One region of the Arthrobacter sp. 10T44 genome, then DNA from elsewhere that is predicted to be linked to it. Evidence: riboswitches for the same ligand, from Rfam matches in the RefSeq annotation. Region 1 holds a riboswitch; the other holds the start of a gene.
What was found. A riboswitch is a leader RNA that binds a small molecule or an ion and turns the genes downstream of it on or off. The one in region 1 is predicted to bind cyclic di-AMP.
Positions count from the first base shown of each region.

Region 1 (14,437 bases):
GCTGTCCTGAATCCACGTTGATCCACCTTTTCCCTCGGTCGCTAAGAAAACACCGGCAGTAAAAGCAATAACAGCATCAGTAAACAACACAATAATCGTGCTGACCATCGGCTGGCCGGTGCACTGGCCTGCTACTTCGCGCGGGGCACCTTGAAGTGGGTCAGCCGTGCGTCCTGGCCGTCCAGCTCTGCCCAGGACTTCTCAGTCTCGAAGACCGTCAGGCCGCTGGTGGGATAGCGCGTGGCCGCGTCCATGTAGGCGTCATGGTTGGAGTCCCGGGAGGCCAGATGCATGGCCAGGTCCTGCACACCGGGCATGTGCGAGATCACCATGAGCGTCGTGACGGTGTCCGGGACATGGTTAATAACCGCCAACATGCGCAGGGCCGAGGCGCCGTAAAGGCCGTCCTCAAGTTTCGGCGTCGGGGCCTTGTCCCCCAGTTCGCTGCACACCCAGGTGCAGGTCTGCCGCGTCCGCAGGGCGCTGGAGCAGAGGATGAAGTCGGGGACCACACCGTGTTTAAGGAGCCACTTCCCGGCCAGCGGCGCTTCCCGGTGCCCGCGCTCTTCGAGCGGCCGCTCGTGGTCGGCGACGCCGCCCGGCCAGTCCGCCTTGGCGTGCCGCATGAGCACCAGACGTTTGATGTGATGCGCGCTCATGGCTCAATCCTAGTGCGGCCGGCTTGGCCACGAGCGCGCTCCACAGCGGGCGACCTGTCAGTCGTCCAGGACGAAGGTCACTTCCAGCACCACATGCCAGGCCACGACGGCGCCGTCGCTGATTTCAACTTTCTGCTCCTTGACCCATGCCCCGGTGACATTCCGCAAGGTCTTGTTGGCCCGGTCGACGCCTTCCTTGATGGCGGCGTCAAACGAGGTTTTGGAGTTGGAGCTCAGGGTAGTAATGCGTGCAACGGACATGTTTCCTCCCAATAGTCGGATCGACGGGACCGAGACTACGCCGAAGCCCCCAAACGCAACAGAGTCCAAACCCCGCGGAGGCACATACTCCGTCGATCCGTGCTCCGGAATGTCAGTTCGTGTTGCGAGGGCGCTGCAGCGCAGCGGCGCATCCCGACAGCGCGGACGGCGGCGTTTTGCGTAGTGCCGCATCGCCGACCGAGGAACGAGGGAGGTGTCTAAGGCACGGCAAAATGCCGTCGGGCGCGCGTGACTATCGTGCCGCGAAAGCGGAAGCGCCCGCCCCAAAGGAGGGGCGGGCGCTTTGCGTGAAGCTAAGAGCTAGATGGAGTATTCCGGAGCGGCCCAGACTACGACTTCGGGGTGCTCGTAGAACCGGTAGCCCTGGCCGCGCACCGTCCGCACGGTGTTGGCCAGGCGGCCAAGCTTGGAGCGCAGCCGGCGGATGTGCACGTCGATGGTCCGCTCGTTGGGGACCTCTTCGGCATTGCGCCACAGGCCCTCAAGGAGTTCGTCGCGGCCCACGGTGCGGGTGCCGTTCTCCACGAGGTAGTTGAGCAGCTCGAATTCCTTGAACGTGAGGTTCAGCGATTCGCCGTCGAGCGCCACTTCGCGGCGGGCGAGGTCGATCAGCACGCCGGACGGGCGCGGGTCCTGGGGCTGCTGCAGCCGGGCGTTCTCGGCGCGCTGGCGGGCACCGGCGGTGGGATCGCCGAAGGTGGACCGGACGACGTCGAGCGCGGAACCCGGCGCGGACGCCGGGGCGACGGCGACGGCGGCATAGCTTTCGGCGCCGGCCACAAGCGATTGGGCGTAGGCGCGGATCTCCTGGGCCAGCTTGGCAATCGAGGTGCCGGCAGCGGCTGCAGTCTCCTCGTCAATACCCATGTAGAGCACGAAGCCGCGGGCCACGTTGTCGTTGGGCACGGGGCGGACCGGGCTGCCGTTGCCGGAGGCGATCACCGGGGTCGGTGCGGTGGCCGGGGCCGGCTCGGCGGCGGGGACGGCGCGGAGCTGGCCGTAGGAGCTGGGGTTGTAGCCCTGCGCGGCATAGCCGGGGGCGGGGAAGCTGTTGCCGGATCCGGCGGGGAAGCTCGGACGGCCGCCGAAGCCCTGGCGGAGGCCGTTCTGGCCGGCCTTGTTGGCGTTACGGACGGAGATGTGGACGTATCCGGATGCAACTGACATGGAATGCTTACCTCAATGTGAATGGCCGTCATCGCGGCTCGAATGCTAATTTCCCCGCAATGAGAACTGGGGAGGGGCGCCCGACGCTGGGCTGGGGGCGAATGCCTAGAAACGTTCTGGGGTGTAGAAGTTAGGCGTGCATTCGACAACAGGGCATCTCAGTACCAGCTGGTGCGCTGATCCAGGAAGCTGCGGCTGCAGGTGCTGTTGAGTTCTTGTTCACAATTGAAGTGTGCAACGTAACAATAAGAACTAGCAAGTAACAATGGACTCCAAAGTCCGCATCGTGAGACGAAAATGGCGATTGTAGTGTAAATCACAATTTTGATAAGCAGGCGAATCAATATGTGTTTTGCCGACCGAACGGCTCTTTGGCGCTCCTTGCCGAAGATTCTTCGCCATCCTGGCCCTCAGGCCGGAAAACGTTCACTGTAGGCATCAATGGCGGAATCCATTCGGAAGAGTTCCGCCGCCGCCAGTAGTCCACGGAGTGGGCACGCTGCCGGGCCGCGTGGCCCGGCAGTGTGCCCGGTGCGGAAGTTTGCGGAAGTCAGTTGGTCTGGCCGGTGGCGGTGGCCGCCACAATCTGGACCGACGAGGCCGTGTAACCGGATCCGTCCTTCGCGGCGACGACCCGCACGGTCCCGCCGGCGACAATGTCCGCAACGCTCATCTGGGAGCCTGTTCCGCCGGCCTGCTGGCGCCGCTGTTCCATGTTGCTCACCACCAGGTTGCTGCCGAGGGCATAGCTGCGGGCGAACCCGTCACTGCTCTTGACCGTGACGGAGGACGCGCTGACCTGGCTCACTGTTCCCAGCTGCTCGGCCATGGCGGTGTACTCGCTTCCGTTCAGCACGACGTATTCGGCGTGCACAGCTGCGGACAGCCCGCCGGCCAGGCCGCCCATGCCCGCTGCGAAGTCGTCGTGACCGCCCTGCCCGGACATTCCGCCTCCCGCGAACCCTCCTTGCGGGGCGTCCGGCATCCCCGGGACGGAGCCTTGGCTGGCGCTGCCGGGCCCGCCGGCTGCCCCGACCCCGGTCCCGCTGGCCTCCGCCGAACTTGAGCTGAGGGCATACACGCCGACGCCGGCGCCGGCTGCCAGCACAACAGCCGCGCCCGCGACGGCGAGTCCCCGCTTGAGGGTCCACGGCTTCCCCGCCGAGGTCTGCCGGGCTGCGGCCGACGGCGCACCCCAGCCCGGGGCGGCCGGCGCACCCCAGCCGGGGGCCCGACCGTCAGCGGGCTGTCCGGCTTCCGCCGGCGCGGCCGCCGGCGAGGCCGCCGGCTGCCCGGCGGCAGGCTGCGCGGCGGCATAGGGCGTGGTGACGGGCGCGGGCGCCGCCGGGGTGGGGGCGTCGGAGACGGGTTCGGGGATCGGGCGGGAACCGGATTCGGGCTGCTGACCGCTCATGGTGTTTCTCCTGTCGGGGTGCGGATTTGTGTCCACCCCAGCGTGGTAAGCGGTCCTGTGCCGGGGCTGTGCGGGCCAACAGCCGCGCCTGTGACCTTTCAGCGGGACCGGGCGTCCGGTCGGCAGCCGTACCGAACCAGGCCTCCCGCTCCCGGGGCGGCTTCCAGCTCGGTAGTCTGAGATTCACAGGTGCCGCACAGGGTCCCCAAAGCCGCGCCTCAACGGCAGATCGGAGAGTCGTCCCATGGCCACTTCGCACTCCATGACCAATAACCTGCCCCAGCTCACGCATCCGGACGGCTCGCCCATCCGCGCGCTGGTGGTGGACGATGAGCCCAGCCTGTCGGAGCTCATGAGCATGGGGCTCCGGATGGCTGGCTGGTCCGTGGCTGTGGCGGCGGATGGCCCCGGAGCGGTCAAGCTTGCCAAGGATTTCCGCCCCGACGTGCTCTTGCTGGACGTGATGCTCCCCGGGTTCGACGGCGTCGAACTGCTCAGCCGGATCCGCGCGTTCGCGCCGGAAGTTCCCGCGCTGTTCCTCACGGCCAAAGACGCCGTCCAGGACCGCATTACCGGGCTGGCGGCCGGCGGCGATGACTACGTCACGAAGCCCTTCAGTATGGAAGAGGTGCTGCTCCGGCTCCACCGACTGGTCCAGCGCTCCGGGGTGGCCGCCATGGACACCGCCGAACTCGTGGTGGGTGACCTGGTGCTCAACGTCGACACCCGGGACGTTACCCGGGCCGGTGAGGATATCCATCTGACCGCCACCCAGTTCGAGCTGCTGCGCTACCTCATGGAAAACCCCAAACGGGTCATCAGCAAGGCCCAGATCCTGGACCGGGTCTGGGACTACGATTTCGGCGGCCAGGCGAACATCGTGGAACTCTACATTTCCTACCTCCGCAAGAAGATCGACGCCAACCGCGCACCGATGATCCACACGGTGCGCGGCGCCGGCTACGTGCTGAAACCGGCGGACTGATCCGTGCCCGCTCTTTCCGGCGTGACACCCGTACCCGGGCGCGACTGGCGCAACCCGGCCACGTGGCATTTGCGTACCCGGCTGGTCCTCGTCGCCATGGCGCTGCTCGTGGCCATCTGCGGCGCCGTGGGAGTCTTCAGCTACGCCTCCATGGACGCTTTCCTCACCCGGCAGCTCGACACCCAGCTGGAGCAGGCATCCCACCGGTCGAGCGAGTTCGGCAGGCCCTCCCCGGACGATGCGGGAAGGCGCCCCGACCCGCTCGAAGCCCGGGGCCAGGGCATCGGGACGCTCAACGCCCGGCTGCTGGCCGGCACGGTGGCCAGCGCAGGCTTCCTGGCCGGGGACGCCACCAGAAAGAGCCTGTCCTCCGATGACAATGCCGTCCTCCTGGCCCTGACCCCGAACGGCGTGCCCGTGGACCGGACCCTCTCGGCCGGCGACTACCGGCTGACGGCTGTGCGCGCACCCTATGGCGACGTGATCGTCACCGGCCTCCCACTGGACGAAAAGCAGAACACGCTGGCCTCGCTCGTCTGGACCCTGGGGGTGGTATCGGCGGGCGGCCTCGTGCTGATCGGCCTCGCCGGCACCGCTCTCATCCGGCGGACCATGAAGCCGCTGGAACAGCTCTCCGAGGTGGCCACCAAGGTCTCGCGTTTGCCGCTGGACGCCGGCGAGGTGGCCCTGGGCGTGCGGGTCCCGGCGTCGGCTGCCCATCCGGGAACCGAGGTGGGCAGCGTGGGCTACGCGCTGAACCAGATGCTGGACAACGTCTCCAACGCCCTCGAGGCGCGGCAGGAGAGCGAGATGAGGGTGCGGCAGTTTGTCGCCGATGCCTCGCACGAGCTCCGCACCCCGCTCACCGCGATCCGCGGCTACACGGAGCTGATGCGGATGACCGAGCATTTCACGCCCGACGGCGAGAAGTCACTAGCCCGCGTCCAAAGCCAGTCCGAGCGGATGACCACCCTGGTGGAGGACCTGCTGCTGCTGGCACGGCTGGACGAGGGGCAGCCGCTCAAGGTCACCGACGTCGACCTCACCCAGCTGGCCGTCGAAACGGTGAGCGACGAGAAAGTCATGGCACCCGACCGCCTCTGGCAGCTGGAGCTCCCGGACGAACCCGTGGTGGTGCGCGGGGACGCGACCCAGCTTCACCAGGTCCTCGCCAACCTCCTGTCCAATGCCCGCAAACACACGGCCCCCGGGACGAAGGTGGTCACGGGCGTCACGCGTTCGGCTGACGGCAGCGCCGTGGTCACCGTGACGGACAACGGCAGCGGCATCGCTCCCGAATTCCTCGGCCGGGTCTTCGCCCGGTTCGCCCGGGCCGATGCCGCGCGCACCAACCCGGCCGCCGGTCCCGCGGCCCGTCCGGTGCGAAGCCGTGAGGGCACGTCGGCGGTCGCGACAGCGGCCGCGGCTTCCGAGGGCACCAGCGGCCTGGGCTTGTCGATTGTGCAGTCGATCGTGGAGGCGCACGGCGGGACCGTCGAGGTCACGTCCCGGCCGGGCCGGACAGAGTTCGCCGTCCGGCTGCCCGCGGCGCCTCCGCTGGCGTAGCGGGCCGCCGCTCTGGTCCGGACGCCGGCACGGCGGCGCCGGTCCTCACTTCCACAGCCCCCGCACAGCTTGACCCTAAAGCCCTCATATGGGGCGCCGGGAAAGTTGAGCCATGACGTTCACAGACCAGGCCCCAGGACCACAGCCCCACTCCACGGCGACGCCGCCCGGGCCGGGCCCGTTGACCCCGGCGTTCACCGGCCCCGGGAGCCTGCGTTCAGCCATCGACACCCGCACCACCACACCGGTCCTGGATATCACCATTCCGGTGTTCAACGAGGAACGTGACCTCGAAGCGTGCCTACGCCGGCTGCACGCCTACCTTGTCGGCTGCTTCCCGCATTCCTTTCGGATCACGGTGGCGGACAACGCCAGCACCGACGGAACACTCCAGACGGCGGAACGCGTCGCCCGTGAGCTCCGGGAGATCACCGTCGTCCACATGGCCGAAAAAGGCCGCGGGAATGCGCTGCGCAAGGTGTGGCTTGCCTCGCCGTCGCCGCTCCTGGCGTACATGGACGTGGACCTGTCCACCGACCTGGCGGCGCTCGGCCCCCTGCTGGCCCCGCTCATTTCGGGGCACTCGGACCTCGCGATCGGGACCCGGCTGACCCACAACTCGCGTGTGGTCCGCGGACCCAAACGGGAATTCATCTCGCGCAGCTACAACCTGCTGCTGCAGTCGTGCCTGGGCGCCCACTTCAGCGACGCCCAGTGCGGCTTCAAGGCCATCCGGGCGGACGTGGCCCGGCAGCTGCTCCCGCACACACTGGACAACGCCTGGTTCTTCGACACCGAGCTGCTGGTACTCGCCGAGAGGTGCGGCCTGCGCGTCCACGAAGTCCCGGTCGATTGGACCGACGACCCGGACTCCAGCGTGGACATCGTCCGGACGGCCATCGCGGACCTGCGCGGCATGGCCCGGCTGAGCCGGGACCTGCTCTCGGGCCGGATCCCGGTTCCCGAACTCCGCTCCGCCCTGGCCCGCGGACCGCTGCCGGCTTCGTCCCGGGCCCAGGAACAAAGCCCCGGCGGAAGCCTCTTCGGCCAGCTCGTGCGCTTCGGCAGCATCGGGGTGGCCTCGACCCTCGCGTACTTGCTGATCTTCGTGCTCTGCCGGGGAATCATGGACCCGCAGCTGGCCAACTTCCTCGCCTTGCTCACTACCGCGGTGGCCAACACCGCGGCGAACCGGCGCTTCACCTTCGGCATCCAAGGCAGCAGCCAGGCGGCCCGCCACCATTTCGAGGGGCTGCTGATATTCGGGATCGGGCTGGCCCTGACCTCCGGTGCGCTCGCCTTCGTCCACGGCACGTCCGGCGGAACCCCTGACCGCTGGCTGGAACTGGTCACAGTGACCGCCGCCAACCTGGCCGCCACCGCCATCAAATTCCTGCTGTTCCGGCACGTGGTCTTCCGCCGTCGGGGCGCCCCCATTCCTCCGGCCCCCGGCGCCGTTCCCTATGCTCCGGCGTCCGCCGCCAACGACTCAGCCCTCCCCCACACAGAAACGGCCAAGTAAATGACCGCAACCCTCGACCCCGCCACCGGCGGCCCGGCCGGCAGCACGCCCGCATCGGCGCCCGCACCCTCGACGACGGCGACCCGCCCGGCAGCTCCTCGACCGGCCGCCGCGCAGGACCGCCGGGCACGCCTGCTGTTCGGACCACAGCGGTGGTGGGTGCGGCCCTCGGCGGCCCTGCTGCTGGTCTTCACCGCAGTGATGTACCTGTGGAACCTGGAAGCCACCGGCTACGCCAACTCCTTCTACGCCGCAGCGATCCAGGCCGGCACCAAGGACTGGACCGCGCTGCTGTTCGGTTCCCTCGACGCGGGCAACGCCATCACGGTGGACAAGCCACCGGCCGCGCTCTGGATCCCGGCCCTCGCCGGGCGGATCTTCGGTTTCTCGGCACTGAGCATGCTCATTCCCCAGTCGCTCATGGGGGTGGCCGCCGTCGGACTTCTGTACCTGACCGTCAAACGCGTGTCCGGTTCCGCGGCGGGCCTGCTGGCCGGCGGTGCCCTGGCGCTGACCCCAGTGGCAGCCCTGATGTTCCGCTTCAACAACCCGGACGCCATGCTCACCCTGTGCCTGGTGCTGGCCGCCTACCTCACCACCCGCGCCATCGAAAAGGCCGGCTGGAAATGGCTCGCCGCAGCCGGCGCGGTAATCGGCCTGGCGTTCCTGACCAAGATGCTGCAGGGCTTCCTGATAGTGCCCGGACTGGCCTTGGCCTACCTGTGGGCGGCACCCACCACCCTCGGCCGCCGGCTCCTGCACCTCCTCGCCGCCGCGGCGGGGATCGCCGTCGTGGCCGGCAGCTACCTGGCGCTGTTCCAGCTCACTCCCGCCTCGGCCCGGCCGTACATGGCGGGGTCGGAGACCAACAGCTTCCTGGAACTCACCTTCGGCTACAACGGCCTGGGCCGGATCACCGGGTCCGGCGGCGGGATGCCCGGCGGAAATCCTTTCGGAAATGCCGGCGGCCCGGGCGGAAACGGCAACGTGGGCTTCGGCGGCGCGGCCGGGATCACCCGGATGTTCGGGACCAGTTTCGGCGGAGAAGTGTCCTGGCTGTTGCCGGCGGCCCTGGTCCTGCTGGTGGCAGGTTTGTGGTTCACCCGGCGAGAGGCCCGGACCTCCGCCACCCGTGCCGCGCTCCTGCTCTGGGGCGGCTGGCTGCTGATCACGGCAGGCATCCTCAGCTTCATGAGCGGCACCGTGCATCCGTACTATGCCGTGGCACTGGCCCCCGCCGTCGCGGCCCTGGTGGGCATCGGCTCGGCGGAACTGTGGCGCGGCCGGACCCACTGGCCCGCTCGGATGGTCCTGGCCGTGACGGTGTTGGCCGCCTCGGTCTGGTCCGCCGTGCTCCTGGGCCGCGACCCGGCATGGCTGCCCGGGCTCCGGGTGATCGCCGTCGTCCTGGGCGTGCTGGCCGCCGCGGCGCTGCTGCTCCGGGTGGACAGCCTGGCGGCGCTCCCGGCCCGGCTCCGCAAAGCCGCTGCGGCCGGCGTCATGGTCCTTTCACTGCTGGCCGGCGGGCTCGGGACCACCGCCTGGACGCTGGCGACGGCGGCCCAGGCGCATTCGGGGTCAATCCCCACCTCCGGGCCCACCGCGTCCGCGATGGGCGGCGGCTTCGGGGCGGCCGGCAGGCCGGACGGCGGGATCGCCGGTTCCAGCGGGGCGGCCGCCGGCGGGCCCGGCGGACCCGGCGCGGATACGGCGTCGGCTGAGCTGACAGCGTTGCTGAAGTCCTCCGGCGCCAAATGGTCCGGGATTGTCTCCGGCGCCACCCAGGCCGCCAGCCTGGAACTCGCCACCGGCACCAATGTGATCGCGCTGGGCGGCTGGAACGGCGGCGACCCGTACCCCACGCTCGAGCAGTTCCAAGCGATGGTGGGCCGCGGCGAGATCGGCTACTTCATCTCCGGCGGCATGGGCGGCCTGGGCGGGGGCCGCGGCGGCAACTCCGAGGTCGCCAGCTGGGTCGCGGCCAACTACCAGGCCCAGACCGTGGGGAACGCCACCGTGTACAAGCTGGCGAAGTAGGCTCCTCTCCCCGCTTGCCTCCGTCTCCGCCGCGCCGTTTCGACGGTTCCGTGCCCGCTCGATGCTTACCGGGGGCCAGCCGTTACCTAAATGTGACATCTGATTGAAAGTCCGGTACCGTTTTAGGGTGCGGCCATCGATCTGGCCGCGTGTCCGGGCTGACGCCAAACTCTGCCGCTACCCGGATTCCCATGGACCAGGCAGAGACGGGGAACCCAGAGTTCCCGGGCATTCTGCATCCATGCACCCTTGGGGTTAAGCCGCCACGTCGAGATTCCGTGCGGCCGGATTTCGCATCCGAACCCGACAGCTAACTCCGTAGGCGTTGAGAGGCGAACATGACTGAAATCAAGGCACCCACGCGCCCAGAAGGCGCTAAACGCACGTCCGACGCCGAGCGCGCGCGCCACCGCGCCGAGCCGGCGAAGCACACTTCGAGCCCGTCCCGGCCCCGTGCCCGGACCAATGGCAAGCGCGCCGCCGTCGTAGCCACCGCTTTCGCCGTCCTGCTGGGGGCAGGGGCCGCGGGCCAGGCCTCCGGCACTGCAGCGCATACGGCCGAAGCGTCGAAAGACACTGCCGCGTCCCTGCAGACCCTGGACTTCGAACGCGTCGGCAGCAACACGCCCACCTCGCCCGCCCCGATGAGCGTGGAGGCCCAGGCCTCCAAAATCAAGCCCGCCAAGGCCCCGGCGGCCAAGGCTCCGGCTGCCAAGGCGCCTGCTCCGGCTGCCAAGGCGCCTGCTCCCGCGAAGCCGGTCGCCATTGACGACCCCGCCGGTGCGCAGGCCTACGCCGCCTCTCAGCTGCCCGCCCACGGCTGGGCCCCGAGCGAGATGCAATGCCTGATGAAGTTGTGGACCAGGGAGTCCGACTGGAAGACCACGGCTACCAACGCCAGCAGCGGCGCTTACGGCGTGGTCCAATCGCTGCCCGCCGAAAAGATGGCCAGCGCCGGCGCCGATTACCGGACCAACTACCGGACCCAGATCAACTGGGGACTGGAGTACGTGCAGGACCGCTACGGTTCACCGTGCGGCGCCCTGAACTTCCACTACGCGAACAACTGGTACTAAGCGCGGCCGAGGCTGCATGCCATGAGTGAGGCCCCGGATCCTTGGATCCGGGGCCTCACGTGCGCCTGCCGCCGCGCCGCCTGCGGAATACGGGCCGCCGCGCTAGCCGTTCGGACGGTTGGGAATGTACTGCACCCCCCATTTGTTGCCGTCGGGATCGGCGAAGTAGACGAAATGCCCCCAGTCCTGGACATCGATGTCGCTGACGTCCACACCGTTGCCCTTGAGTTGCTGGTGCGCCGCCTGGATGTCGCTGACGACCAGCTGCAGGCCGGGGGCGGTGCCGGGCGGGGCGTCGTTGAGGCCCTCGCCAATCGCGATCGAGCACCCGGAACCCGGCGGGGTCAGCTGGACGAAACGGATGCCTGGCGTGGGCCGTTCGTCGTAGTCGGCGTTGAAGCCGACCTTGTTCACATAGAAGTCCTTGGCCCGGTCCACATCCGACACGGGGACAAACACGAGTTCAAGTTTCCAGTCCATGGGCACAGGCTAGTCCCGGACGCCTTACGCCGGAACCCTTGACCGCGGGGACGTTTCAACCGCCCTACCCGCGAGGGCAGCAGTGCATGCCGGCGGCTAGACCGCGATGCCGTACAGGCGGTCTCCGGCGTCGCCCAGCCCGGGCACAATGTACGACTTTTCGTTGAGCTTCTCGTCGATGGAGGCCAGCACGATGGTCACGTTGGCGTCCGAGAGCTCTTCTTCCAGCTTGGCCAGGCCCTCCGGGGCGGCCAGCAGGCAGATGCAGGTGACGTCCGACGCGCCGCGCTTGAAGAGGAACTTGATCGCCTCGCGCAGGGTGCCGCCGGTGGCGAGCATCGGGTCCAGGACGAAGATCTGCCGGTCTGTCAGGTTCTCCGGGAGGCGCTCGGCGTAGGTGATGATGTCCAGGGTCTCTTCGTCCCGGGCCATGCCCAGGAAGCCGACCTCGGCGGTGGGCACCAGCTTGGTCATGCCCTCCAGCATGCCGAGACCGGCGCGCAGGATCGGAACCACCAGCGGGGTGGGCTTGGTGAAAGCCGTGCCGACGGTGGTGCTGACCGGCGTCTCGATGGTCACCGGCTCGGTGCGGACGTCCCGGGTTGCCTCATAGGCCAGGAGCGTGACGAGCTCCTCGGTGAGCTGGCGGAAGACCGGGGACGGGGTGTTCTTGTCCCGCAGAACGGTGAGTTTATGGGCGACCAGCGGGTGGTCGACAACGAGAGTGCGCATGGGTCAAAACTACCACCCGGACCTTCAGGACCGTCCCGCGGGGTCCGGGGTATCGGCGTCGGCGGTCCGCTCCGCGGTGCTGCCCTTGCGGCCGCGGGCGGGGGCGCCGTCGCGCACGTGCGCATCGTTGTCGAACGTCGGCGCGGGGCCGGTGTGTTCCCGGTGCCGCAGCACATGGAACAGCCTGTGGGCCAGGATCACGATCCCCACCCAGCCCAGCCCCAGGGCCCAGCCGAAGATCACATCGGTCATCCAGTGATGGCCCAGGAAGACGCGGCTCATGCCCATCGCAAGGATGAAGATCGCACCCGCGGTGATCAAACCGACGCGGGCTATGGTGCGTCTGACCTGCAGGCAGGCGAGGTAGACCACCAGCCCGATTACCACGGTGGTGTTCAGCGTGTGGCCGCTGGGGAACGACGGCGACGTCTCGTAAGGCGGCACCGCGTCCGCGAAGTCGGGGCGGGCCCGGCCGATCAGTTTCTTGCCCACCGTCGTAGCGGTGATCGACACCGCGGCGGCTCCGCCGATCAGGATGAGCGGCCGCCAGGTCCGCGAGACCCAGATCAGCCATGCCGTCAGGATGCTGGCCAGGATCGGCATGCCGATTCCACCGCCAATATTGGTGAACCCGGTGACGAACGCGTCCAGGCCGGGACTGCGCAGCTGTTGCATGAACCCCAGCGTGGGCTTGTCGAGGCTTGCCAGGCCGGCGTCGTCCACAACGTTGTCGTAGACTTCCGCGCTCGTCAGCGCCAGGGCGACGACGACGACGCCGCCGATCAGCATGGTGATCCAGAGTGCGGCATAGGGCACCACCCACTTTCCCCAGCGCCGCATCAGCCAGCTCTCAGTCTTGGTGCTCAATGCCCTCTCCCGACTTCCCGGTGCACCCGCTTAAGTGCACAGCTTGCTTAGGGTCGAAACTATCATTGAGCCATGACTACCCCCGAGCCACGCCATGCGGAATGGATGGGCCTGGCCCTTGCCGAGGCGCGCCGGGCGCTGGCCACCGAGGACGTGCCGATCGGCGCCGTCGTGATCGGACCGGACGGCTCGGTGCTCGGCGCCGGGCGCAACGAGCGGGAGGCACTCGGGGACCCGACGGCGCACGCCGAGATGGTGGCGATCCGGGAGGCCGCGGCCCGGCTGCGCGAGCGGCGGGCGCTGGAGGGCGCGGCCGACGACGGCTGGCGGCTGGAAGACTGCACCCTGGTGGTGACGTTGGAGCCGTGCGCCATGTGCGCCGGCGCCGTGGTGCTGGCGCGGATTCCGCGGGTGGTCTTCGGCGCGTGGGACGAGAAGGCCGGGGCCGCCGGCTCCGTGTTCGACATTCTCCGCGAGCGCCGGTTGAACCATTGGGTGGAGGTGTACGCCGGGGTCCGGGAGCAGGAGTGCGGCGGGTTGCTGCGGGATTTCTTCGCCGGGCACCGCGGCGCCTGACGCTGCCGCTCCGGCGGCTGCCCCCAACAGCGAGCTGGCCCCCATAACGCGGCGGTGAGCTACCGCTCGGCGGTGGCCGTCGTGGACGCCCGCAGCGCGTCGATCCGCTTCTGCCGGGAGGCGGGCGAGTCCAGGCTGAAGGCGCGGAAATCGCCCAGGTCCTCCTTGATCCAGGCCTCCACCTCGGCGATCCGCCGGGTCACGGCCGGCGTGGGCGTGCCGAACACCCAGGCGGCGATCTTCTCCCGGCCCGGGTCGTACTGCCACAATCCGATGATCCTGCCGCGGTCGAAGATGGGGTGGTCCGGCAGGTCGGCCTGCAGCGCGAGCGGACCCAGCGCCTTCTTGTCCTGGTCCTCCGCGGCCAGCAGCTCCCCCGCGTTCCGGCGCAGCAGCACCAGCGAATCAGTTCCGGCGAGCAGCTGGATCTGTTCCTCGGCCGGTTCTTCGAAGGCGGCGAGTCGTTCGACGTCGTCGGGCAGCATCCAGAGCGGGTCTCCGCCGGCGGCGGCGGGGACCTCGACGGCGTCGACGGCGGCGAGCGCCGCCTTGCTCTGCGCGACCGTGAAGCCGGTGAACCACTGCGACTGTTTGAAGGTGGCTCCTCCGGTCCAGCCGAGGTAGCGCCGGATCAGCTCGGCGCGGACTTCATCGTCACTGAGCGTGCTCGGCGGCAGCCCCCAGGGCTCGTAGGCGTAGCGCTGCTGGTCCAGCCGGCCATTGGCGGGGACCCGGCGGATCCGCCCGTCCGCTTGCAGGATGCCCAGCGCCGTGGGCAGCGTGGTGGTGACGCCCTTTTTCTTGCCCTCCTCGCCGAGGTTGCGGACCGAATCGCCGAGTTCATCCTTGAGCTGCCGCGGGTCCAGCGGCACCCCGGCCTCGGCAAGGGCGTGCAGCACTTGCTCCTCAAGCAGGGCAATTTCGCCGCGGTCCACGCCGAGCCGGCCGACGACCTTGAAGCCGGCCTCGGCGGCGTCCCGTCCCAGCCGCAGCGCCCAGGCGAAGTCTTCCGCGCCCAGCACGTAGGTGCAGCCGCGCGCCGTCGGGAGTTCCAGGATCCGGTGCGCCAGGACG
Region 1 is NZ_JBFTGT010000004.1:74,808-89,244, forward strand. Features, by position in the region: gene AC1DBL_RS08205 (hypothetical protein) at 1-16, opposite strand, end outside; gene AC1DBL_RS08210 (SixA phosphatase family protein) at 132-659, opposite strand; gene AC1DBL_RS08215 (dodecin family protein) at 717-920, opposite strand; gene AC1DBL_RS08220 (winged helix-turn-helix domain-containing protein) at 1,242-2,108, opposite strand; gene AC1DBL_RS08225 (hypothetical protein) at 2,659-3,522, opposite strand; gene AC1DBL_RS08230 (response regulator transcription factor) at 3,767-4,507, shown strand; gene AC1DBL_RS08235 (HAMP domain-containing sensor histidine kinase) at 4,529-6,073, shown strand; gene AC1DBL_RS08240 (bifunctional glycosyltransferase family 2/GtrA family protein) at 6,186-7,595, shown strand; gene AC1DBL_RS08245 (glycosyltransferase family 39 protein) at 7,596-9,632, shown strand; cyclic di-AMP (ydaO/yuaA leader) riboswitch at 9,792-9,972, shown strand; gene AC1DBL_RS08250 (aggregation-promoting factor C-terminal-like domain-containing protein) at 9,971-10,708, shown strand; gene AC1DBL_RS08255 (VOC family protein) at 10,811-11,188, opposite strand; gene upp (uracil phosphoribosyltransferase) at 11,285-11,920, opposite strand; gene AC1DBL_RS08265 (phosphatase PAP2 family protein) at 11,945-12,760, opposite strand; gene AC1DBL_RS08270 (nucleoside deaminase) at 12,860-13,363, shown strand; gene AC1DBL_RS08275 (DNA glycosylase AlkZ-like family protein) at 13,423-14,437, opposite strand, start outside.

Region 2 (14,437 bases), on a different contig from region 1:
GGTTGTCCCTGCGGAGCACTCCCCTGCGGCTCACGGCCGTCAGGGTGTTGTAGCGCGGCCTGATGTACCGGTTAAGCAGGATCACCGTCGGTCGGCCGAGGATATCCTGCGGACCCACCACGGGGTCATCCCCCTCGGCCACCACGCTGGCCTTCCCGGTCAGTACAAGCACCAGCGCCCGGCGGAAGGTGACTACCGCCAGCGGTTCATATCCAGCATTCAGAACGAGAGTGCGCATCCGCATACCTCTTCACGGCCGCACCCGCCAGGGGCACGAGGGCCGGCTGCCCTGTGCATGGTCGGGCTATGGATCGACACCACAAGAGTAAACACCGAAGGCCCGGATTGCCGAATTTTTCTTTGCCGGGCTTCCCGGCCGCGCGTCGGCGGGCGGGCGCGAGCGAGCCGCAAACTGCAAAGGACCCCTGCCGCGAGGGCAGGGGTCCTTCACAAAGCTTCAGGCGTTAGACGCGCCTAAGTCCTAGCCGCCGACGCGGATGAAGACCGGGCCGGAGCCCACGTTGACGCTGTACAGCGCGGTGGTGCCGCCGTTCCAGCCGCCATGGACGGCCATGCCGTTGCCGACGTAAACGGCGATGTGGGCCATGCCCATGCCGCCGTTCTGGTAGTAGGCGAGGTCGCCCGGCTGGGCCTCGGCGGCGCTCACGGTGCGGCCCAGGGACAGGTAACCCGCCGGCCAGCCGTGGTAGTGGACGCCCACTGCGGCCAACGCGTTGGTGGCCAGCATGGTGCAATCCTGGGAGACACCGATCTGTGCGTAGGCAGCAGCGGCGATCGAAGCGCCCATGCCGCTGACGGCGGCCGGAGCCTTGGTGGCCAGCGATGCGGTGACCGCGGTGCCGGTACCAGTTCCGGTACCGGTGACGGCGGTGTCCGCTTCCTGGACGTTGACGACGGGCTTGGCCGCCTCGACAACGGGAGCCGGCGCGGTGGTGACAGCAGGCTTCTCGTAGGAGATCGCGATGCTGGAGGCCGCGGAGATCGTGGCCGGTGCGTTGGACTGTACTTCCATGGCCGAAGCGGAAGTCGATTCACGCTGAACGTTGGTCTCGGCAGCGTTGGCTGCGATACCGCTGGTCAGGACCAGGCCGGAGGCTGCAGCGATAACCGCGGCCTGGCGACCCATACCACCGGCGTTGTCGCCGACGGCCTTAGCAATGACAGCCAGCGAGTTGGTCTTGGTGACCTCCGCGCGGTGGCGTGCAATGGTTGCACGAGTAGTCATTCAGTTCTCTCTTTCGTGATCCTTGGGTCCGCGCTGCTTGCAGGCGGGACTGAGGACGCTCCGGCATCTTGGGGGTACGCCGGATCGCCCCGAAACGGGTTTCTTAGCGAAGGGTGTACTGCGAAGACGCGCCAAAAGCGGGAACTGCGTTGTGTGATCCAGTCCGGGCGCCGGCAAGGGCGGCACGGAGCATGGAATTCAGCGGGCTCAACTGAGCCTCGCCAGCGCGAGAACGCGCAGCATTGTGGCGTGAAGACACGAAAGTAGCCTCTCCCAATGCCTACGAGGTGAGCTGTCGGATTCGGATGGGAGTCACCCGGCCGCGCTGCTTCCTGGGAAGCTTTGCGACTTAACCCCAAGGTCTTCTTGCGAAGACCAAAATTGGTTCCCCCGCCCCTGCCAGACGATGTCATGCGAACGGACCTTGAGCGGTGGCAGAGTTAGGCAATCCACTCAAGAGCGCCAACTTCGGAGAAGTTGGCGTGCTTCATACGGTACAGCAGTTGGGACTCAATGTCACATTCAGATCACGGCGTGTCACAGAAATGCGAGTGGTCCCTCGGCTTGGCTAAAGCCAGCCGAGCGGGTCAACAACTTCCCCGTTGACCATCACCTCGAAGTGGAGGTGGCAGCCGGTGGAGGCGCCGGTGGTCCCGCTCATCGCCACCACATCGCCACGTGAGACCTGCTGGCCCACGTGGACGTCGGAGGACGACAAGTGGTTGTACGTGGTCTCCAGGCCGTTGCCATGGTCGATCACGACCCGGTTGCCGCCCCCGTAGGGGTGCCAGCCGGAAAAGGTTACGGTGCCGCTCGCGGCGGCATGTACAGGAGTGCCGCACTGGGCCGCGTAGTCCTGGCCCCGGTGGAATTCCCCGACGGCTCCCGTGATGGGACTGACCCGGTAGCCGAACGGCGAGGCCGTGACCATGGAATCCAGCGGCGCCCCGAGGCTGCCCGCGGAGGCTGCCCGGGTGATGCTGCCGACGGACTGCGCGCTCAGCAACTGCTTGAGCTTGCTGTCCGGGTCACCCTTGGTGGTGACGGCCGTGCGGTTGAAGTTGATTTCGGCGGCCGGGGCCTTGACCTCGGGCTGGGCCGCCGCGGAAACCGAACCGGACCTGGCCGCATCGGTGGCCATCACGGGGCCGGTGGCCGGAACTGTAACGGTGAGGACCAAACCCGTGGCGGCCAGGGCAATGCCTGCCTTCTGCCCCACGCCGCTGACAGCGGCGAAGTCTGTTACCTGACGGAACGCGCTGCGCCGGCCGCGGCGCGCTTCGCGGTGCGCGTCACGCGGGCGCTCGTCGAGGACGACGGCGGCCGGGCGTGGCTCCGGAGCGGGACCGGTCGCACGACGGCGGCCCCTGACGGTCTGGGTGGTCAAGAACGGTTCCTCTCTGGATAGCCTGCGAAGTTAGCTGTCGGATTCGGGTCAGAGAGATCAAAGACCCGGTCCGCCGGTGCAAGCATCCAGACGCAGGGGCATCCACGGAGGTCCCAGTTTGAATTGCTTGCCGCTAGCGGACTTCACCCCAAGGCTGTTGAATCAACAGCCGGTTGTGGTTCCCCCGCCTCTGCCAGAAGGTGAATCGCCGGCTGATCCGCTGGCAGAGCTCGGCTCCGGATCAGATAACGCTTTAGTATCAGTGCTAGTCATCAACTATAGGGGATTAAGGCAGGCGGTAATAATTCCGTTATCTCGCCTGTGCACAACTTACCTGCTGTCCGGCGGAAGGATTTTGACGCCGGGTTACCCGAGCGTAACGAACACATGGGCGGCGACCTCGGGAGGCAGCTCGAGGGCGCCTTCAATGTCGGGGACCCGGACCGAGATGTACTCCCCCACCCGCTCCAGCGAGACCCTGGCGCCCGGACGGATTCCGCCCTCGTCCAGCTGGACCAGCAGCTCCGGCTCGACCTGGATCGGCTCGGCCAGCCGGCTCACGGTGATCCGCGAGTCGGCGCCGTAGCCGGCCATGGCGTCAAGCAGGTTGACCACGGCGCCGCGGTCCGGCGTCGGAAGCCCGCCCAGTTCGGCGAGTCCGGGAATCGGGTTCCCGTAGGGGGACACGGTCGGGTGGTCCAGCATTTCGAAAATGCGGCGCTCGACCCGTTCGCTCATCACGTGCTCCCAGCGGCACGCTTCCTCATGGACGTAGGCCCAGTCCAGCCCGATCACGTCGGCAAGCAGCCGTTCGGCCAGGCGGTGCTTGCGCATGACCTCGATGGCGCGCTTCCGGCCCGTTTCGGTCAGTTCAAGGTGCCGGTCGCCGGAGACAACCACGAGGCCGTCGCGCTCCATGCGGCCGACGGTCTGGGAAACGGTGGGGCCGGAGTGACGGAGCCGCTCGGCGATGCGGGCGCGGAGGGCGATGATGTTCTCTTCTTCAAGTTCCAGGATGGTCCGGAGATACATCTCGGTGGTATCGATCAGATCCGTCATTCAGCTCAGCTCCTCGAGCGCCGTCCTTGCGTCATTCCCACCGTACAGCGTGCGGGTTGCGCCCTGGCGAGATCCGCCGTACGTCACCGCACAGCCTAGCCTATTTTGAATTAGTCCGGATAATCTGTGGGCTGCCGCGCGGACCTGTGGACTACGCCCCGCCCGGCGCCGCGCCGCCGTCTCAATGACCGGACTATGACGGGCTTTATTCCCACCCGCGTGGGGCCGTCGGGCAGAATAAATAGCGGGTCCCGGTCACGCCCGGCAGAGCCCGTCCAAGCCACGCCACACACCCAGCCGAAAATTGGAGCCCCTGTGAGCGACACCAGCATCACCATCCCCGCGAACCTCCTGCCCAAGGACGGCCGGTTTGGCGCCGGCCCGTCGAAGGTCCGGCCGGAGCAGATGGAGGCCCTGTCTGCTGCGTCGGCGACGCTGCTGGGGACCTCGCACCGCCAGGCCCCGGTCAAGAACCTCGTGGGATCGGTCCGGAGCGGACTGAGCGACTTCTTCCGCGCCCCGGAGGGCTACGAGGTCATCCTCGGCGTCGGCGGGTCCACGGCGTTCTGGGACATTGCCAGCTTCGGCCTCGTGGAAAACAAGGCGCAGCACCTGTCTTTCGGCGAATTCGGCTCGAAGTTCGCCGCGGCCACCAACAAGGCACCGTTCCTGGCCGAGTCCTCGATCATCAAATCCGAACCCGGCACCCGACCCGAGGCGCGGGCCGAGGCCGGCGTCGATGCCTACGCGTGGCCGCAGAATGAGACCTCCACCGGTGTCGCAGCGCCGGTCAAGCGCGTGGCCGGCGCCGATGCAGGCTCCCTCGTGCTGGTGGATGCCACCTCCGCGGCCGGCGGCCTGGACGTGGACGTCGCCGAGGCCGACGTCTACTACTTTGCCCCGCAGAAGAACTTCGCCTCCGACGGCGGCCTCTGGCTTGGACTGTTCTCCCCGGCGGCGTTGGAGCGCGCGGCCCGGATCAAGGCCGGCGGCCGCTGGATTCCGGACTTCCTGGACCTCCAGACCGCGATCGACAACTCGCGGCTGAACCAGACCTACAACACTCCGGCGCTGGCCACCCTCGTGACCCTGGACGCGCAGGTGCAGTGGCTCAACGCCAACGGCGGCCTCGACTTCGCCGCCGCCCGCACCGCCGACTCGGCCGGACGCATCTACGGCTGGGCCGAGGCCTCCGCCTACGCCACGCCGTTCGTAGCCAGGGCCGAGGACCGGTCCAACGTGATTGCCACCATCGACTTCGACGACTCGATCGACGCCTCCGCCATCGCCAAGGTCCTGCGCGCCAACGGGATCGTGGATACCGAGCCGTACCGCAAGCTGGGACGGAACCAGCTGCGCATCGCCACCTTCGTGGCGATCGAACCCGACGACGTCTCCGCACTGCTCGAGTGCATCGACTTCGTCGTCGGCGAGCTCAAGAAGTAGCCACCGCGCCGTCCCTTCCGGGACGCTTCAGCGGTCGACGGCGTCGTCCGGGTCTTCCTCCCGGGCGGCGCCGCTGGTCGCCGAGCCGCCGGTCACAGAGCTGCCGGGGACGACCCGGAAATACCGCAGGCCCCGTGCACGCCGGTTGAAGGCGATCCGCAGCTGCTTGGCGCGGACAATCCAGAGTATGCCGATCAGTGCCGCGATCAGCCCGGAGGCCGCCGCCACCCCCATGGACCAGCGCGCGCCGGCGACGTTCGCCACCCAGCCGACCAGCGGTGCGCCGATCGGAGTGCCGCCCATGAAGATCGCCATATACAAGGCCATCACGCGGCCGCGCATCACCGGGTCCGTGGTGGTCTGGACGTAACCGTTGGCGCTGGTCGTCATGGTGATCGCGAACAGGCCGACCGGCACCAGCGCGACGCCGAACCAGAAGTAGTCCGGCGCCAGCGCGGCGAGGCCGGAGGTCAGGCCGAAGGCGCCGGCCGCGCCGAAGATCACGCGCATCCGCGGCCGGCCCCGCCCGGCCGAGAGCAGCGCTCCGGCGACCGAACCGATCGCCATGATCGAGTTCATCAGGCCGAAGGCGCCGGCATCGAGGCCGAATTCGGTGCCGACCATGGCAGCGATAAAGAGGACGAAGTTCAGCCCCAGGGTTCCCACGATGAACACCGCCACCAGCACCACCACAATGTCCGGCCGGAAACGCACGTAGCGCAGGCCCTCGCGGATCCGGCCCTTCCCGGCCGGCGCGCGGGGCAGCTGGCGCAGCGAGGCGGCGGGGATTTTGGCCAGGCTCAGGAGCAGCGCCAGGAACGTGACGGTGTTGACCAGGAAGACCCAGCCGGGCCCGATGGCCACGGTGAGCAGGCCGGCGACGGCCGGGCCGATCATCCGGGCCACGTTGAACGAGGCGCTGTTGAGGGCCACGGCGTTGGGCAGGTAGTCGTCGCGCACCAGTTCGGAGACAAAGGTCTGGCGCACCGGGGCGTCCAGGGCGGAGACCACGCCCAGCAGCAGGGCGAATATGTAGACGTGCCAGAGCTGCGCGGCCCCGGACAGCACCAGGGCACCGAGCGCTGCGCTCAACACGGCCATGGAGGACTGTGTCAGGACCAGCAGCTGCTTGCGGTTGAAGCGGTCGGCGACCAGCCCGGCGACTGGGGCGAGGAAGAGCTGTGGTCCCAGCTGCAGGGCCATCGTGATGCCCATGGCGCCGGCGTCCTGGGCACTCAGATGGTCAAAGACCAGCCAGTCCTGCGCGGTGCGCTGCATCCAGGTCCCGATATTGGAGATCAGGGCGCCGATGAACCAGATCCGGTAGTTCAGGATGTGCAGCGATTTGAAGGTGGACCTCATGTCCCGACCTTCCGCTGCACGCTCCCGAACGGCCCCAAACCGTTAGTCGACCTCGACGGCGGACTCGTCCTGGACCGCTCCAGCGTCGGCTCCTGCTTCGGCAGGCTCTGCCTGCGCCTCCGCGGCACCGTCGTCGGCGGTCTCATCCGACGCAGCCGCGGCGGCGGGAGCTTCGGCGGCCTCGTCCTGCTGCGCATCTTCCGGGCGCACGCGTTCGGCCCACGGAACCCACTCCGGGGCCAGGATGGAATCCTCCGAGGGCAGCAGGCCCAGCTCATCCACCGTCACGGTCTTGGAGCGCGAATTTCGGGTCAGCACCGCGTACCACTGCCAACCGCCGTAGCCGGGCAGCTTGGACTCGAAGAGGTGCGTGACCAGGCGGTCGCCTTCGCTCTTCGCGCCCAGGTGCCGGCCGATCTGCTCTGCCGGCGCGATGCCTTCCACGGCGGCACGGGCCACATCGACGGACGCGGCCAGGAAGGCGTCGGGCTTGCCGACGCGCCACACGGGCACGCCGTAGCGCGGCTTGGATCCTGCTTTGGCGCCGGCGGCCTTGGCGGCCGCACCGGCCGCCGCGGCGGCGTTCTGTTCAGGTTCCGTTGTCATCGCAGAGCCTTACGCGTCCAGCTCGTCGGCGACCTTACGAAGCGCGACGGCGATCGCCTTGGCCTTGTTGCCTTCCGGGTACTTGCCCGCGGACAGCGTTCCCGAGAGGTTGTCCAGCACGCTGACCAGATCCTGCACCAGCGGTGCGAGGTCCTTGGCGCTGGGTCGCTTGGCCTTGGCGATCGACGGGGTCTTGTCCAGCACCCGCAGGCCCAGGGCCTGGGCTCCCTTGCGGCCGTCGGCGACGCCGAATTCCACCCGGGTTCCTGCTTTGAGCTCGGTTACGCCCTCGGGCAGCGCCGACTTGGGCAGGAAGACCTCCTGGCCGTCTTCGCCTGCGAGGAATCCGAAGCCCTTTTCCTTGTCATACCACTTGACCTTGCCGGTAGGCACGTAATCAACCTTCTTCGTTCTGCGGGGACGCGGCCGGCGGTCACCGCATCCGCATGGATATGCGGGTTCAGGGTGTGACTGCCCGGACCGTGTTGGTCTGTTCCTCCAAGGTTATCCTGCCTTGGCCACTTTGACGGCTTGAGGCGCGGGCGAAGCCGGGCTGTTAGCGTTGCCTCCATGACACCACAGCGCTTCCGGCGGCCGCTCTTGATTCTTGCGGCCACCGTTGCCGCGCTCTCGCTGGCCGCCGTCGGAGCCGTCATGGTCATGGCCTTCAACAACACGGTGGCGCCGGCCTGGGTCACGTCGACCGCGCTCTACGGGCTGCCCGTGGCGTTCCTGCTCATGCTCGCCCTGGTGGTCGACGCCGTCGCTGCCCGGCGCCGGACACCCGGGCACGGCGGAAGGTAGCGTTGGACTGATGTCCCTTATCCGCGCGCTCAGCAAGGAACTGCAGTCCCGCAGCGACGACTCGTTGCGGGCCCTGTTCTCCGCGCGGCCGGACCTGATTTCCCCTCCGGTGCCGGATTTCTCCGCCCTCGCCGCCCGAGCCAGCGGCCGGGTCAGTGTGCAACGGGCGCTGGAACGGCTGAACCGTCCGCAAATGCAGGTGCTCGAAACCCTGCACCTGTGCACCAATACGGACACCGGACACAGCGCGTCCGCCGCGACGCTCAAGCGCCTGATCAACGGCTCTTCCGTCGCCGCGCTGGACCGGCTGCTGCACTCCCTGCAGGAACTGGCGCTTGTGCACCGGGCCGACCCCCCGCACGGCGCCAGCCAGGCCACGGCCCGGCAGCGCCATTACCTCCCGGTCGGCAGCCTCAAGGACGTCATCGGCATCTACCCGGCGGGGCTGGGACGCAGCTACACGGAGCTCGTCCGGCTCCAGCCGGCCTTCGCGCAGCGTGTGGTGCAGCTGGTCGGCGAGCTCCACCACACCGGCGCCGACATCGCCCCCGCCAGCACCCCGATGGAGGCGGCGCTGTCGCTGCAGCACTGGACCGCGTCGCCGGAGGCCCTGCAAGCGATCCTGGCCACCGCACCGGAGCGCACGACCGCGCTCCTCGCCCGCTTCGGAAACTGGGCCATGGGCGCGGTGCCCCAGGCGCAGCGCCGCGCGTCCGTGCTGAACGAGGGCTCCGACGTCGGGCCCGTCGACTGGCTGCTGGCCCGCGGGCTGCTGGTGCCGCTGGACGCCGCCCACGTGGAGCTCCCGCACAGCGTGGGCGTCTCGCTCCGCGGCGGCTTCGTCATTGAGCACTTCGCGCTCAGCCCGCCGGTGCCGAGACTGGGACAGACCAGCGCTTCGCTGCGCCGCAATGCCGCGCTCGGCGCCATCGCCGAAACCCTGCGGCTGACCGGCGAACTGCTGTACGCCGTGCGCGAGCAGCCGCTCGCCACGTTGCGCAGCGGCGGCGTGGGCATCCGGGAAATGAAGCGCCTCGCCGACGCCCTCCGAATCGGGCTGCATGAGGCCGGCGTCCTCGCCGAGCTGTGCGCCCTCTCCGGGCTGCTCCGCCTGGACGTGGACAGCTCCGCCTGGATCCAGGCACCGCAGCTGGAATGGCTGACGCTGCCCCGGCAGGAGCAGTGGCTGTGGCTGGTCAACGCCTGGCTTGCCAGCGAACGGGTCCCGTCGCTGGTCGGGCAGCCGGTCAGCGGCGTCGCCACCGCGCAGGCGCACCGCGGCCCCGCCGGCAGCGCCATCAATGCCCTCTCCGCGGAGGCGCAGCGGCCGGACGCCCCCGTGGTCCGGAAACGGATCCTGGAAATCCTCAACGAACTCACCCAGGAGGCGGCCGCGGCCGACGGGGAGGCGCCGGTGCTGGACGCCGCCGCCGTGTTGGAACGGGCCGACTGGTCGCAGCCGCGGATGGCGCGGCGCTTCAGTTCGCTCATCCAGGGCGTCCTCGCCGAAGCCGAAATGCTGGGCCTGGTCGGCTCGGGCGCCCTCAGCCAGATCGGGGCGGCGATCGCCGTCGAACAGCCCGACGAAGCCCTGGCCATCCTCGGCGAGCACCTGCCGGCGGCGCTGAACCACGTGCTGCTCCAGGCGGACCTGACCGCCGTCGCCCCCGGCTACCTGGACCCGGAACTGAGCGAGAAACTCCTGACCATGGCCGACGCGGAGGGCCAGGGGCCGGCCACCATCTACCGCTTTTCGGTGGCGTCCGTCCGGCGCGCCCTGGACGCCGGGCAGGACGCCGGGGCACTCATGGACTTCCTGCGCGAGCACTCGGCCACCGCCGTGCCCCAGCCGCTGCAGTACCTCATCGAGGACACCGCCGCGCGCCACGCCCGGCTCCGGGTGGGCCCGGCCGCCAGCTTCATCCAGAGCGAGGATGAAACAGCCCTGCTGGAGCTGCTCAACACCCCCGCGGCGTCCGGACTGGGCCTGGTCCGGATCGCCCCGACCGTGCTGGTCTCGCACGTCGCACCCCGGGAAGCGGCCCAGCTGCTGCGCGGGCTGGGCCTGTCCCCCGCGGTGGAGGAAACCGGTTCGGCCACCGTCCGGCTGCGCCGCAGCACCGCGGCGCCAGGCAGCGTCCGGCCGGTCTACACCGCCCCGCGCACCGCTCCGGCGGACGCCGACGTCGACGCCCAGCTCGCGGTGCTGCGCGACGGCGGTTCGCCTTCCTCCTTCTCCGATGCCGCCGCCCCCGGAAGCCGCGGGGCCGGGGCGGGCGGCGGCGAGGCCGCGACGCAACTGGGCCTGGAGACCCTGCAGAAGGCCATCCGGCTCAAGCAGCGGGTGGTGATGAACATCGTGGACAGCCTGGGGAATGCCACCCGCGAAACCGTTGTTCCGGTAGCAGTGAATGGCGGGCGTGTGCGCGTGTTCGATCCGGCCAAGGAAACCGAACGTGTCCTGTCCATCCACCGGATCATTGATGTTGAAACCACAGAGGAATTGCTCCAGTGAATGACGGACCGCTGATCGTCCAGAGTGACAAGACCATCCTGCTGGAAGTGGACCACGAACAGGCCACCGAGGCGCGCCATGCAATCGCGGCCTTCGCCGAGCTGGAGCGCGCCCCCGAGCATGTCCACAGCTACCGCCTCACGCCGCTGGGACTTTGGAACGCCCGGGCCGCCGGGCTGGACGCCGAACAGGTCTTGGATACGCTGCTCAAGTACTCCCGGTTCCCGGTGCCGCACTCCCTGCTGATTGACATCGAAGAGACCATGTCCCGTTACGGCCGGCTGCGGCTGGAGAAGGATCCGCAGCACGGCCTCGTGATGCGCACCTCCGACTATCCGGTCCTCGAAGAAGTCAGCCGCGCCAAGAAGATCGCTCCGTTGTTGGGGCCGCGGATCGATGCCGAGACCGTGGTGGTGCACTCCTCCCAGCGCGGCCAGCTCAAGCAGCTGCTGCTGAAGATCGGCTGGCCTGCGGAGGACTTCGCCGGCTACGTGGACGGCACGCCGCACCCCATCATGCTCAACGAAACCGGCTGGAAGCTCCGCCCGTACCAGCAACTGGCCACGGAGAACTTCTGGGCCGGCGGCAGCGGCGTCGTCGTGCTTCCCTGCGGGGCCGGCAAGACCCTGGTGGGTGCCGCCGCGATGGCCACGAGTTCCACCACCACGCTGATCCTGGTGACCAACACGGTGTCCGCGCGGCAGTGGAAGGACGAGCTCCTCAAGCGGACCTCGCTCACCGAGGAGGAGATCGGCGAATACTCCGGTTCCGTCAAGGAAGTCCGCCCCGTCACGATCGCCACGTACCAAGTGCTCACCACCAAGCGCGGCGGGCTGTACCCGCACCTGGAACTGGTCGACGGCAACGACTGGGGCCTCATCATCTACGACGAGGTCCACCTGCTCCCGGCGCCGATCTTCCGGATGACCGCGGACCTGCAGGCGCGCCGCCGCCTCGGGTTGACCGCCACCCTGGTCCGCGAGGACGGCCGCGAGGGAGAGGTGTTCAGCCTGATCGGACCCAAGCGCTACGACGCCCCGTGGAAGGACATCGAGGCGCAGGGCTACATCGCCCCTGCGGACTGCGTTGAGGTCCGGGTCGACCTCCCCCGGGACGAACGGGTGGCCTATGCCATGGCCGAGGACGCCGACAAGTACCGGCTCTGCGCGACGTCCGAGACCAAGACCGGGATCGTGGAGCGGCTTGTGGCGGAACACGCTGGCGAGCAGCTGCTCGTGATCGGGCAGTACATCGACCAGCTGGACGAGATCGGCGAGCGCCTGCAGGCGCCGGTGATCAAGGGCGACACCTCGGTCAAGGAGCGCCAGCGGCTCTTCGACGCATTCCGCGCCGGGGAGGTCCAGACCCTTGTGGTGTCCAAGGTCGCCAACTTCTCCATCGACTTGCCGGAGGCCTCGGTGGCGATCCAGGTTTCCGGTTCCTTCGGCTCACGCCAGGAGGAGGCGCAGCGGCTGGGACGCCTGCTACGTCCCAAGCAGGACGGCCGGGCCGCGCGGTTCTACTCGCTCGTGGCCAGGGACACCCTGGACCAGGACTTTGCCGCGAAACGCCAGCGCTTCCTAGCCGAGCAGGGCTACGCCTACCGGATCATGGACGCCAAGGACGTCGGCGCAGGCAACTAGCAGACGCCCATTCAACACACATCCGCCTTTCAGAAAACTCACAGAGTCTGGGAGCATCATGGGAACCATGAAAAAGAACGGTCCCGAAGCCAAGCTGCTCGTCGTCGATGATGAACCCAACATCCGCGAGCTGCTTTCTACCTCGCTGCGCTTCGCCGGGTTCGAAGTCGTCTCCGCAGGTACCGGCCGCGATGCCCTCGCCGCCGCGGAGCTCCACTCCCCGGACCTCGCCGTCCTCGACGTGATGCTGCCGGACATGGACGGGTTCACCGTCACCCGCCGGCTGCGCGCCGCGGGCAAGCATTTCCCGGTGCTGTTCCTGACCGCCAAGGACGACACCGAGGACAAGGTCACCGGCCTTACCGTCGGCGGCGACGACTACGTCACCAAACCGTTCAGCCTCGACGAGGTGGTGGCCCGCATCCGCGCCGTGCTGCGCCGCACCCAGCCGTTGCAGGACGACGACGCCGTCATCCGGGTCGACGATCTTGAGCTCGACGACGACGCCCATGAGGTGCGCCGCGGTGGCACAGTGATCGAGTTGTCCCCCACCGAGTTCAAGCTGCTGCGCTACCTCATGCTCAACCCGAACCGGGTGCTCTCCAAGGCCCAGATCCTGGACCACGTCTGGGAGTACGACTTCAACGGCGACGCCTCGATCGTGGAGTCCTACATCTCCTACCTCCGGCGCAAGGTGGACATCGACCCCGCGGCGCCGGCCCTGATCCAGACGAAGCGGGGCGTCGGCTACGTGCTCCGGACGGCTGAGAAGCGCTGACCTTGCTGCACCGATGGAAGGCGGCATCGCTGCGGTCGCAGCTGGTCGCCATCATGATGGCCCTGATGCTCGTGGCCCTCACCGCCACGGGCGCGGGCACGCTTGCCCTGCTGCACAGCTATCTGCAGGGCCAGGTCGATGACAAGCTCAAGGCCGCCGTGGGATCGGCCCGGCAGCAGCAATCCTTCAGCCAGCTGCAGGACCAGAACCCGAACGTCCCCACCGACTATTCGCTGATGCTTTTCAGCCCGGGCCAGTCCGCCTACGTGTTCGGCGGCAGCAAGGGCTCACGGCCGGCCATCAGCAGCATCGCGCCGCAGGAGGCCCACGACCGCGGCGAGGTTCCGTTCCAGGTCCGCGGCACCGACGGGCGGAACTGGCGGGTGGTGGCCGTCAACGTGCTGGACGGCAACCAGCGCGCCGCCGTCGTCGTGATCGGACTGCCGCTGTATCCGGTGGATTCGGTGATGGAGCACGCCGCGCTCGTGGTGGTCGGCGTCGGGCTGCTGACCCTGGTGCTGGCCTTCTTCATTGCCACCTGGACCGTCACCCGGTCCTTCCGGCCGCTGGCGCGGGTGGAAAAGACCGCGGCCGCCATCGCCGCGGGCGACCTCTCGCGGCGCGTGGAAGTCGAGAACCCCGACACCGAGGTCGGCCGGCTCAGCCGGTCCCTCAACGCCATGCTGGCGCATATCGAGTCGGCCTTTGCCGCCAGGATGGCCTCCGAGGAGAGGATGCGCCGCTTCGCCGCCGACGCGTCCCACGAACTGCGCACCCCGCTGGTCACAATCCGCGGCTTCTCGGAGCTGTACCGGCACGGCGCCCTGGCCACGCCGGAGGACGTCGCCACCGCGATGGGCCGGATCGAGAGCGAGGCCAAGCGGATGGGTGCGATGGTGGAAGACCTGCTGCTGCTGGCCCGGATCGACGAACAGCGCCCGCTGCAGCAGAAGCCGGTGGACCTGCTGCTGCTGGCCCATGACGCCGTGGTTGACACCCAGGCCAGCGACCGCAGCCGGGTGATCTCGCTCCGGGGCCTCGACGGCGGCGCGGGGGCGTCGGCCCCGGTGATGGGCGACGAGGCGAAGCTGCGCCAGGTGGTCGGCAACCTCGTGGGCAACGCCCTGCGCTACACCCCGGATGGCACCCCGATCGAGCTCGCCGTGGGGGTGCGGTCCGACGCCGACGGGACGCGCCGCTCCGTGATCGAAGTCCGTGACCACGGGCCGGGTGTCTCGGAGGACGAAGCGGCCCGGATCTTTGAACGCTTTTACCGTGCGGACACTTCCCGGACCAGGGAGACCGGCGGCAGCGGCCTCGGACTGGCAATCGTGGCGGCCATCGTCGGCTCGCACTCGGGCTCGGTCCGTGTCCAGCCGACCGAGGGCGGCGGCGCCACCCTGGTGGTCAGCCTCCCGTTCCTGGCCGAAGCGGAGCCGCCGGAGGCCGAGACAGCAGAAGCGGAGCTGAAAGGCGCTGAGCCGGACGCTGAGTCCGGCGCTGAGTCCGGCGCTAATGCGGGCGTGGAGCCTGGCCAGGGGTCGGGCGGCGCGGCGCGCGGGTAACCCTTTCCGTGCGGCGGGTTTTCCAC
Region 2 is NZ_JBFTGT010000003.1:93,919-108,355, reverse strand. Features, by position in the region: gene AC1DBL_RS07065 (HNH endonuclease) at 1-238, opposite strand, end outside; gene AC1DBL_RS07060 (NlpC/P60 family protein) at 482-1,246, opposite strand; cyclic di-AMP (ydaO/yuaA leader) riboswitch at 1,510-1,668, opposite strand; gene AC1DBL_RS07055 (M23 family metallopeptidase) at 1,815-2,633, opposite strand; cyclic di-AMP (ydaO/yuaA leader) riboswitch at 2,638-2,857, opposite strand; gene AC1DBL_RS07050 (iron-dependent transcriptional repressor DtxR) at 3,000-3,692, opposite strand; gene serC (phosphoserine transaminase) at 4,008-5,138, shown strand; gene AC1DBL_RS07040 (MFS transporter) at 5,166-6,500, opposite strand; gene AC1DBL_RS07035 (DUF3027 domain-containing protein) at 6,543-7,106, opposite strand; gene AC1DBL_RS07030 (cold shock domain-containing protein) at 7,116-7,499, opposite strand; gene AC1DBL_RS07025 (hypothetical protein) at 7,677-7,910, shown strand; gene AC1DBL_RS07020 (helicase-associated domain-containing protein) at 7,921-10,425, shown strand; gene AC1DBL_RS07015 (DNA repair helicase XPB) at 10,422-12,068, shown strand; gene AC1DBL_RS07010 (response regulator transcription factor) at 12,136-12,846, shown strand; gene AC1DBL_RS07005 (sensor histidine kinase) at 12,849-14,411, shown strand.
Region 2: it holds a riboswitch for cyclic di-AMP, as region 1 does, so the genes downstream of both, AC1DBL_RS07055 (M23 family metallopeptidase) here and AC1DBL_RS08250 (aggregation-promoting factor C-terminal-like domain-containing protein) in region 1, are expected to answer to the same signal.